DNA from 3 places in the Neptunomonas sp. CHC150 genome. Region 2 is predicted to be linked to each of the others. Evidence: predicted binding sites of a transcription regulator. Region 2 holds the regulator's gene; each other region holds the start of a gene.
The links. Region 2 encodes sigma-54, which starts transcription at its own class of promoters, with help from an activator protein. Its sites were predicted from a motif close to TGGCACNNNNNTTGCTNT; they were not measured.

Region 1 (3,557 bases), on a different contig from region 2:
ACGGGGCCGGAGCCATAGATGGCAATGAAGGCTGTAACGGTAACCGGTTTTCAAGCAATATGATGTCGTCAACTAATTCTAGCCGATCAGGGTGTATTGCTAGTCCTGTCATTATGCGATGGGCTAAGGATATCTGTTCTTCAACAAGATTTTGCATGCTGTTTGGGATAGCGTCGGTGTTCAGTAAATAGAGTGTATTCACTCCCATGGCATAAGATGCTAGCCATACTTCCAAACCAACGGAGGCCAGTTCTTCGACCTCGATAGGGATGACATGCCCTTTGATGGATGAAGCGTGCTTTAGTGTTAACTCTCGACCTTTATCATGATCATGAAACAGCAGACAAAAGTCTTCACCCCCCTCGGCAGAGTAAAGTGTGATGAGTCTTTGAATATAATCGAGCAGCTGTCCCCTTGGGGGCTGGGTATAAGTAATGGCTCCTGTGGGGCAGGCGCTTGAGCAGCCGCCAGCGCCATGACACAAATGAGGTTCGATTGAGACAATGTTCTGAATTGAGGTGATAGCGTCTGCTGGGCATACGTCTAAACAGCGTGTACAGCCTGTTTGCCCCCGTGCGCTGTGCGCGCACATGTCGTTGTTGATTTGGAAATACTTAGGCTTTTCAAAGTCGCCAATGTATTGAGGGAGTTGTTCGTAGAGAGAGGCTAACGTTGTTGTATCATTTGCGTGAAAATAGCCAGGCGGCAGTAGGTTTGTTGTCAGAATAGGGGATGCATTCAGGTCTAAGATCAGGTCAAAGTGTGGCAGCCCCAATGCTAACTTAGCCAATGGAATGCGGCTAATAGATGTCTCTTCTTGTGCCGTTATGCTGACATCGACGTCAAATTGGCCAAGATAACCTGTGACCGACAGCAGTTTGTTATAGAAGACGGTGTGGTTTTTGGTGCTTGCTATCAGTGATTCTATCGCCTCTGAGTCGTCAGCGATATCGATATCGGTTTGAGCCGCTTCAGTAACCAATAGTGTAGTACTTTGCATAGAAGACAGTTGTAGTGCCGCTGTCCGAATTGCTTTTTCGGATCCCATTATCAACAGGTGGCCTTGCGTGCTGTAAGCAATGGTACTCGCAAGTAGGTTATGAGGCGGCGATAGTCGCGTTATGACCTCCTGTTTTGCTTTTTCATTACTGAGGTTTGGCATGTTTATTATTGTTGTCATAAAGCCCTCGGTGGTCAGGCTAATGGCTTATATCCACGTACCTCAGTGCTCGCTGTAGGCCGTGCGCTTGTCATTGGTGTATATCTGAACCGTTTTTCAATTACTCGATGCAATTGATGAACCACTGATTAGGTCGCTAGGGTCCAATATATGCGGTCATTATCTGTGTGAAATTATGGTTTTTGCGCTGTGTTGTATCATTCTGTCTTGTCTTGGGTGGGTGTATGGGTCACTTGGTCGCCTTCTGTTGATGAAGCATGAGAAGAGTGAATAGGCTCGGCGCTTTCTTCATCATTGCTGTCGTCTTGCAAAGCCGCAGTGAAGTCATCTTTCTGTTGATGAATCCATTGTCTGATTTGTCCAGCGGCAGCTTCAGCTAATGGGGTGATATTGCTAAAGTCCTGATCGTAGTCATTTAGCCCATCTCTCACGTGAAACTCTGGGAGGTTAAATAGCTTCCTTAGTGCTTGTTGTCGTAAAGCTTCGCTGACACCTTCTGAGAAAAACTGTTGGAAGTTTGAATGCTCATCCAGAGAGTCGATGGCTGGCATGTCCTCATCACTTAAACTATCTGCGGATATTTCGGCCGCCTTGTCAGGAAGGGGTGGAGTAACCTCTGAACTATCTTGATTGTCTAATCGTTGTTCAGTCTCGTTTGATTGTTCGTTTTGCTCTCGGCTTGCCTCGGTTTTACGCAGAGACCATCTTTTAAGAAATGAAGTATCAGTTTCCACTGCTGCGTCCTTTTCCTGATTTCTTTTTTTTGCGCCCACTATCAATCAATTCACCTTCACGGCTGAGATAGGCTTCGATCCAGCAACATATAGCTACCGGCATTTCTGCGGATAAAACGTGGTGCTCGCCATCCATGTAGGATGAAGCTTCATCTTGGCTGGCGCTGATGTGGACAGGGATAAGCTGGTTATTAACGTCTGATTCATGGCATAAAACGAATAGGCAGGGGGCTTGTGAGTTGAGGTTGAATCGATAAGCGGTACGTTGATCAAGGTGAAGTTCAATGGTCAGGATATGATAATCGTCAGCGGTTAAGGGGCGAGGGCGCAAGTCGGCAATGCTCCAACGTACTGTGTCCCAGCGGCCTGATTGAACATTCTCTTTGTTGAGTCGAATGGATACAGGCCAGCTCGTCCCTGATTTTGTTGTGGGGTGCTGTTGGTCTTTATCATCAGCGCTCGGAGCAGTCGTAGTAGATGAAGTCACATAGGTTCTCCTTCGGGTTGTTGCGTAATCGTTGCGTAATCGCTTGGATCGATAAGCACAGGTATTGGAGATCATTGCAAAGCGTAGGCCACATAATGACGGTGTTCTTAGGGGTAAAAGGGAGGCTGGTTGGTGTAAAAAGACACGGTTGAGGATAAAGATGGGACATTTTGTCTATTAATAGGGTGTCACGGTGATGCGCTGCTAATTGTGATCAACAGTAGACGGTAGGGTATATAAACACCGGAATGAAACTTGCTCTGATCAAACCAATTAATTGAGAAGGTAGGTGACATGGAGCAACCGTTTGAATCAGTCATACGCAGTTACGCGCAGGCGCCGTTAACAGAACAGGCTACTGTCATCGACGAGTTAGGCGGTGAAAGGACGATTCAAATCGCCTGTGAACGACCTTTAACCATTTATTTAAATAAACGTGAAATAGTTACGTTGATGACGTTGGGGGCTGACCCTGAAGCGTTAGTGGTGGGCTATTTAAAAAACCAAGGATTTATTGAGCGGGCTGAGGATTTAACCGCTGTACAAGTGGATTGGGATGTCGAGTCTGCGGCGGTAGTCACTCGTAAAGAGCCTGCTCATTTGGCATCTATGCTGGAAAAACGGACCGTTACTAGTGGCTGTGGCCAAGGGACTATGTTTGGAGACTTAATGGAGAAAATCGCCAATGTAGAACTACCTGTAACGCCAGTAAAGCAGAGCATGATTTATAGTTTGCTTCGTGCATTAAGTCAGCACAACGAAACATACAAAAACGCCGGCGCTGTTCATGCCTGTGCTGTGAGCGATGGCGACTATATTGTGTCCTTTGTTGAGGATGTGGGTCGACATAATGCGGTGGATACGTTGGCGGGTCGGCTGTGGTTGCAAGGAATTAGCCCCAACGGAAAAATCTTTTATACCACAGGCCGGTTGACGTCAGAAATGGTGATCAAAGTGGCACAAATGGGAATATCGGTTTTATTGTCACGCTCGGGGGTGACTCAAATGGGACTGGCGTTGGCAAGGGAAATGGGAATCACTTTATTGGCTCGCGCGAAAGGCCGTCACTTTCTGATCTTTCATGGCCGGGACATGGTCGATCTTGATTGCCTGCAAGAGGGCAAGGGGGTTCAGGGTGAATGAGCACGCCCATCCG
Region 2 (3,557 bases):
GCTACTGAACCAAAGCAAAGCGCGAGTAGCCGTTGCAAGTATTCTCTTGTTACCGCTTCTCGCTTACTGGATTATTAACCCTGATGACGTGCAAGAGACACCGACACAAAGCGCATTATCACAGGGTGCGGATTACTACCTAAAAGGCAGCAAAGTAAAAGAGTTCGATGAACAAGGGAAGCTTAAAGCGACACTGTCAGCCGCTGAGTTAACTCACTTTCCCGATCAAGCATTATCCAGACTACTTTCTCCATCCGTCGAAATGCAGGATGAAAAAGGAACACCTGTCACGCTCACCAGCAAAACTGGCACGTTATTTGATAATGAAGACCGCATGACGCTTGATGAAGACGTACGCGTCACGCATAATCCCAACATGCCCGATGCCAGTTTACTAACCACGTCGTCGTTAAATTTTGACCGCCGCAGTGGTATCGCGAGCACAGACCTACCCGTCAAAATAACAAACCAACAGTTTGAAACGACAGCAACTGGCATGACGATCAACATTAATTCGCGGACCTCCGATTTACTATCGGACGTAAAAGGCACTTTTTATGTCGAACCTTAAACAACTATCCCTGTTGGCTTGCACATGCCTATTCGCTACCCAGCTTGCCTTTGCGTTACCTGACGACCGCAAGAAGCCTATCCATATCGCCGCTAATAGCGCTCAGATTGATGAAAATAGCGGAATTACTACCTATACGGGCAACGTGCTTATTACCCAGGGTACTATGAAAATAAAAGCCGCTAAGGTTAACCTTTATCAAAAAAATAATGACGTAAACCGCATTGTCGCCACGGGTAGTCCAGCAAGCTTTAGCCAACAAGCATCAGCAAACCAAGCTATTACCGACGCGTTTGGTCAACGTTTAGAATATCAAGTTGATCAACAAACCATCACAATCACCGGCAACGCTCGCGTAGAACAAGACAAGAACCAATTCAGCGGCGAACGCATTGTCTATCAGATGGAAAAGTCTCTCGTTAATGCCTATAGCGGTGAAGGCAACTCAGGACAGCGCGTACAAATGATTATCCAACCAAAAGCGAAATAATATGATGACGCCGGATAGCACTTTACACGCTCGCAACTTAGCAAAATCATACAAAAAACGTAATGTCGTTCGCGATGTATCCCTCTCGGTCAATAGCGGTGAAATCGTAGGACTTCTGGGTCCCAATGGTGCCGGTAAAACTACCTGCTTTTACATGATTGTGGGCTTGGTCAAAGCTGATAACGGCTCAATAGCTATCAACGAAGAAACGATTACCCCTTTGGCTATGCACCAACGCGCACGCAAAGGAATTGGTTACTTACCTCAAGAAGCGTCTATTTTTCGAAAGCTCAGTGTTGAAGATAACTTACTTGGCATTTTAGAAATGCGAAAAGAGCTATCAGTTGATCAACAAAAAGCCAAAATGGAAGAGTTGCTAGAAGAGTTTCACATTACGCACATACGAAATAGTCTAGGCATGAGCTTGTCTGGTGGAGAACGACGCCGAGTCGAAATAGCGCGTGCCCTAGCCTCCGAGCCCGCTTTTATTTTGTTAGACGAACCCTTTGCAGGGGTTGACCCAATCTCTGTAAATGATATTAAAAAGACGATAAAACACCTACAATCAAAAGGTATTGGAGTCTTAATAACGGACCACAATGTCAGAGAAACACTCGACATTTGTGAGAAAGCCTACATAGTCAGTGAAGGTGTTATCCTAGCTGAAGGCGAGCCAAGCGATATACTGGCAAATGAAAAAGTTCGTGCTGCTTACCTCGGCGAATCGTTTCGACTATAAGCAACACCTCGTGTTTTCTGGAGTCTACTTGTAATTTATGAAGCAGTCATTACAGTTAAAAATGGGGCAACATCTCACGATGACCCCACAATTACAGCAAGCAATTCGCTTACTGCAATTATCGACACTTGATCTACAGCAGGAGATTCAATCTGCATTAGACAGCAATCCCATGCTGGAAACTAATGAAGACAGTGAAGACAATGCGGCTCCGCAGGACAACTCTACACAGAGCGAGCAGCCTAGCAATTCAGATCAAACCCCATCGGAATACACGGCGCAAACAACACAAGAATCGACACAATCTGACGACCAAGAACCCGACTCTTTTGACGACAAGTGGAACGATGACATCCCCAGTGAGTTATCAACCGATTCATCTTGGGACGACACTTACCAAACTAGCAGCAACACATCGAGCACAAGTAATCGTGACGATGACAGCTTTTTTGAATCGAATGATAGTGCCGAGGAGAGTCTCCAAGACCATTTGCTATGGCAACTTAACCTAACAAGGATGTCCGCAGACGACCGTTTAGTTGCTGAAGCCATTATCGATGCGATCGACAACGAAGGCTATTTACGCCTTAACATTGAAGAGCTGCTTGAAGACTTTAAACGCCAAGAACCAGAACGCTTCCAAGAAGCAGAACTGGAAGAGTTCGAAGCCGTATTGCATCGCGTACAGCAGTTTGATCCGCCCGGTGTAGCGGCCCGCGACTTAGGTGAATGCCTGTGCATACAATTAAAACAATTACCTGAGCCGCCTCCTTTGTTAGCGCAAACGTTGAACTTGTGCCAACATTATATCCACTTACTGGGTAACCATGATTACAAACAATTGATGCGCAAGCTACGCATCAAAGAACCACAATTACAGGCTATTATTGAACTCATTCAAACGCTAAACCCGCAGCCGGGAGCAATGATTTCACCTTCAAAAGCTGAATATGTGATTCCAGATGTTTTTGTGGAAAAGCTCAAAGGTGTTTGGACCGTGCGCTTGAATTCTGAAGCTTCACCTAATTTACGGATCAACACTCAGTATGCTGATTTGATTCGCCGAGCGGACTCCAGCGCGGATAACACCTATTTAAAAAACCATTTACAGGAAGCACGCTGGTTTATTAAGAGTCTACTCAGCCGAAATGAAACTCTGCTAAAAGTTTCAAGTCAAATTATCGAAAGGCAAGTAGATTTTCTTGAGCATGGTGAAGAAGCTATGAAGCCCATGGTGTTACATGACATTGCCGAAGCAGTTGAGATGCACGAATCCACTATCTCACGTGTGACGACACAAAAATTCATGCACACACCTCGCGGAATATTTGAGCTAAAGTACTTCTTTTCAAGCCATGTCAACACCAGCGATGGTGGCGCAGCCTCATCAACAGCCATACGAGCGGTCATAAAAAAACTGATAGCTGCCGAAAACCCTGCTAAACCTTTAAGTGATAGTAAAATTGCTCAACTTCTCGATGAAGAAGGAATCCAGGTCGCTCGAAGGACGATCGCCAAATATCGCGAAGCGATGGGAATCGCTCCTTCTAATGAACGCAAGCGTCTGGTTTAATAACGATACGCATACGACTGAAGAGTCGTGCTAAGGAGACAATCTATGCAGATCAATATCACAGGTCACCATGTAGAACTGACTGAAGCACTGTCCGAGTATGTACACACTAAGTTTGACAAGCTAGAACGCCATTTCGATAACATCACTAACGTACAAGTGACCTTGAGTGTTGATAAACAGC
Region 3 (3,557 bases), on a different contig from region 2:
AGGTAACATCAACGCGATCAAGGCCTAAGTAACCCATGATCTTTTGAAGCTTACCGCTGCGCACAGAACCGTCAGCGCTGATTACTTTAACTTGTTGGTTAATTTTAGCAGTACCACGCTTGATACGGCCGACACCGATAACACCTACGTAGCTGTTATAGTCTAATGCAGAAATTTGCATTTGCAGCGGACCATCAACGTCTACTTCTGGGGGGTTAACGTGCTCAACGATAGCTTCAAACAGAGGAGTCATGTCTTCAGCAAGGTTGTCGTGCTCTAAACCTGCAATACCATTTAACGCAGACGCATAAATGATAGGGAAGTCGAGCTGCTCATCTGTTGCGCCTAATGAGTCGAATAGGTCGAATACTAAGTCGACGGCACGGTCAGGGTTTGCGCCTGGACGGTCAACCTTGTTAACAACAACGATCGGGCGAAGGCCCTGATCGAATGCTTTTTGCGTTACAAAGCGCGTTTGCGGCATAGGGCCGTCAACAGCATCAACTAATAGACATACGCAGTCTACCATCGACAATACACGCTCTACTTCGCCACCAAAATCGGCATGCCCTGGAGTATCCACGATATTGATGTGATAGTCATTCCATTCGATGGCCGTGTTTTTTGCCAAAATGGTAATGCCGCGTTCTTTCTCCTGGTCATTGGAGTCCATGATGCGTTCAGTGCCTTCATCACGACGGCCCAGGGTGCCCGATTGCTGCAAAAGTTTGTCAACCAAAGTCGTTTTACCATGGTCAACGTGAGCAATGATGGCGATGTTTCTCAGCTTATCAATCACGTGGATGTACCCAGATTATATTTAAAAATAAAGCGCGCATTATACACGTAAATTGCGAGTGGGATGCTGAATAATTGACCAATTAAAAAGGTTTTTTAAGGAAGCACTTTTTTTTAGGTTAGAGTAAGATGCTGATGACCCTTTATAAGGCGTTAAAAAGCCATTATGCATCTTTTTGGTGCTTTAATATGTGTTTTGTTTATTTTTGGTGCGTTTGATGGTCAAAAGGGTGCGCTTAATGCCTGTTTTAAAGGGGGTTGAGTGTGGCATGAAGTTTGCTGCCTAAAAGCAACCGGCAAAAAAGCCGATTTTTAGGACCTGTTTTTACGTAAACGCGTCTGGCAAATTCTAAATTGGAGAGAGCCACATGTCAGAGAAGACTCTGAAGTTAATCGAAGAAAATGATGTTAAGTGGATCGATATGCGATTCACAGATACCCAAGGTAAAGAACAGCACGTTACTATTCCTGTTACGCAGATGGGTGACGACTTCTTTGAAGAAGGTAAAATGTTCGATGGTTCTTCTATCTCTGGATGGAAAGGTATCAACGAATCTGACATGATTTTGCAGCCAGACGACGCTGCTTCAGTACTTGATCCCTTCGCTGAAGAGTCAACGGTTATCGTGCGTTGTAACATTGTTGAGCCAATGACTGGACAAGGTTACGAGCGTGACCCTCGCTCTGTTGCAAACCGTGCTGAAGAATACTTAAAGTCTACAGGTATCGCGGATACTGCCTTCTTTGGTCCTGAACCAGAATTCTTCGTTTTTGATGAAGTGCATTTCCACTCAGATATGAGCGGTTGCGGCTATAAAGTGTCTTCTGAAGAAGCAGCATGGTCTTCTAATAGCAAGTTCGAAGGCGGTAACACGGGTCACCGTCCACGTGTTAAAGGCGGTTACTTCCCAGTACCACCTGTTGATTCTTTGCATGACTTGCGTGCAAATATGTGTAACGCAATGACAGCAATGGGCTTAGACGTTGAAGTTCATCACCATGAAGTTGCAACAGCTGGTCAGTGTGAGATCGGTGCTGGTGCAAACACATTGGTTAAGAAAGCTGACGAAGTTCAGGTTCTTAAATACTGCGTACATAATGTTGCTCACGCTTACGGCAAAACAGCGACGTTCATGCCTAAGCCTATCGTAGGTGATAACGGTTCTGGTATGCACGTTCACCAGTCATTGACTAAAGATGGCAAAAACATCTTTGCTGGTGATGTGTATGCAGGTATGAGTGAAACAGCGTTGTTCTACATTGGTGGTATCATCAAGCACGCTAAAGCACTGAATGCGATCACTAACCCAGGTACAAACTCTTATAAGCGTTTGGTTCCAGGTTTTGAAGCACCTGTTATGTTGGCTTATTCTGCTCGTAACCGTTCTGCTTCTATCCGTATTCCTTACGTTACTAGCGATAAAGCTCGTCGTATCGAAACGCGTTTCCCTGACCCAATTGCTAACCCATACCTGTGCTTCGCTGCCTTGATGATGGCGGGTCTTGACGGTATTCAGAACAAAATCCACCCTGGCGATGCTGCTGATAAAGACTTGTATGATCTACCAGCTGAAGAAGCGGCTAAGATCCCTCAGGTTTGTAGTTCTTTAGAAGAAGCGTTGGCTGCATTGGATGCAGACCGCGAGTTCTTGACTAAAGGCGGTGTATTCACTGATGACATGATCGATGCTTATATCGAACTGAAAACAGAAGAAGCACTAAAAGTAAGCACAGTAACTCACCCAGTTGAGTACGACTTGTACTACTCTGTATAAAACAGTGCGCTAGATAGAAAAGCCTCCTTATTGGGGGCTTTTTTTTGTCCGCTAATCAGTGATTTAGTTTACGTAGTTGCAGAATTGGTGGCTGCACCAAAATGGCGCAAGGTTGCGGTGCATGCTAGTCTGTTAATGGGTAGATAAGTCACAGTCGGCGGGCTGTTCAGGTAATTCAGTGCGAAATTTATGAATTGGCTTTCTTCTTGCATTTTAAATTAAAAAATTTAGGCGGTTACGAGGATGTTCAGGAAGCAAACCCATAAGCAAATTTTGGAGAACTTATCGACCAGTGTCATTCTGTTGGATGAGAGTCTGCAAATAGAGTACATGAACCCTGCCGCCGAGATGTTGCTAGAGGCAACGGCTAAGCGTTTGAGCACATGCAATGTAGAAGAGTGGCTGACGCAAGATCCGGACGAAATTAATGTATTAAAGTCCACCGTTACTTCTGGCCACGCTTATACACGCCGAGAGGCCAAGTTAATTGCCATGAATGGCAATGAAATTACGGTCGATTACAGTGTTAACCCCATGCTGGTTCGAGACGTAACTTTTTTGCTCATAGAAATTCAGGCGAGGGATCGTCTATTACGTATTGAGCGCGAAGAAGAATTGCTTACACGTCACGCAACTACGCGAAACCTCGTGCGAGGCATGGCGCATGAAATTAAAAACCCATTGGGTGGTATTCGAGGCGCAGCGCAGTTATTGGAACGAGAGCTGGATGATGTTGGCCTGCACGAGTACACACAAATTATCATTGAAGAGGCTGATAGGTTAAGAAACCTAGTCGACCGCCTTTTGGGCCCACATAAGTTACCGAAGCTTGAGCCGGTAAATATTCATGCTGTTTTAGAGCGCGTTTGTACTTTGGTTGATGTGGAGTGCGAAGGTCAGATCCATTTTGTTAAAGATTATGATCCGAGTATTCCTGAGTTTATCGGCGACACCGAGCAGCTGATCCAAGCCAACTTAAATATC

Region 1: OW491_RS08995 (DUF3305 domain-containing protein) is a predicted target of sigma-54. The motif match lies at 2,475-2,492, and genes of this name have one in related genera.
Region 3: glnA (glutamate--ammonia ligase) is a predicted target of sigma-54. The motif match lies at 1,064-1,081, and genes of this name have one in related genera.

What each region holds. Positions count from the first base shown of each region.
Region 1 is NZ_JAPNXU010000007.1:6,058-9,614, forward strand. It holds gene OW491_RS08985 (4Fe-4S binding protein) at 1-1,180, opposite strand, end outside; gene OW491_RS08990 (DUF3306 domain-containing protein) at 1,378-1,914, opposite strand; gene OW491_RS08995 (DUF3305 domain-containing protein) at 1,904-2,401, opposite strand; gene OW491_RS09000 (formate dehydrogenase accessory sulfurtransferase FdhD) at 2,696-3,544, shown strand; gene OW491_RS09005 (helix-turn-helix transcriptional regulator) at 3,537-3,557, shown strand, end outside.
Region 2 is NZ_JAPNXU010000012.1:58,288-61,844, reverse strand. It holds gene lptC (LPS export ABC transporter periplasmic protein LptC) at 1-571, shown strand, start outside; gene lptA (lipopolysaccharide transport periplasmic protein LptA) at 558-1,061, shown strand; gene lptB (LPS export ABC transporter ATP-binding protein) at 1,066-1,800, shown strand; gene OW491_RS16110 (RNA polymerase factor sigma-54) at 1,838-3,373, shown strand; gene hpf (ribosome hibernation promoting factor) at 3,419-3,557, shown strand, end outside.
Region 3 is NZ_JAPNXU010000007.1:23,830-27,386, forward strand. It holds gene typA (translational GTPase TypA) at 1-799, opposite strand, end outside; gene glnA (glutamate--ammonia ligase) at 1,167-2,573, shown strand; gene glnL (nitrogen regulation protein NR(II)) at 2,817-3,557, shown strand, end outside.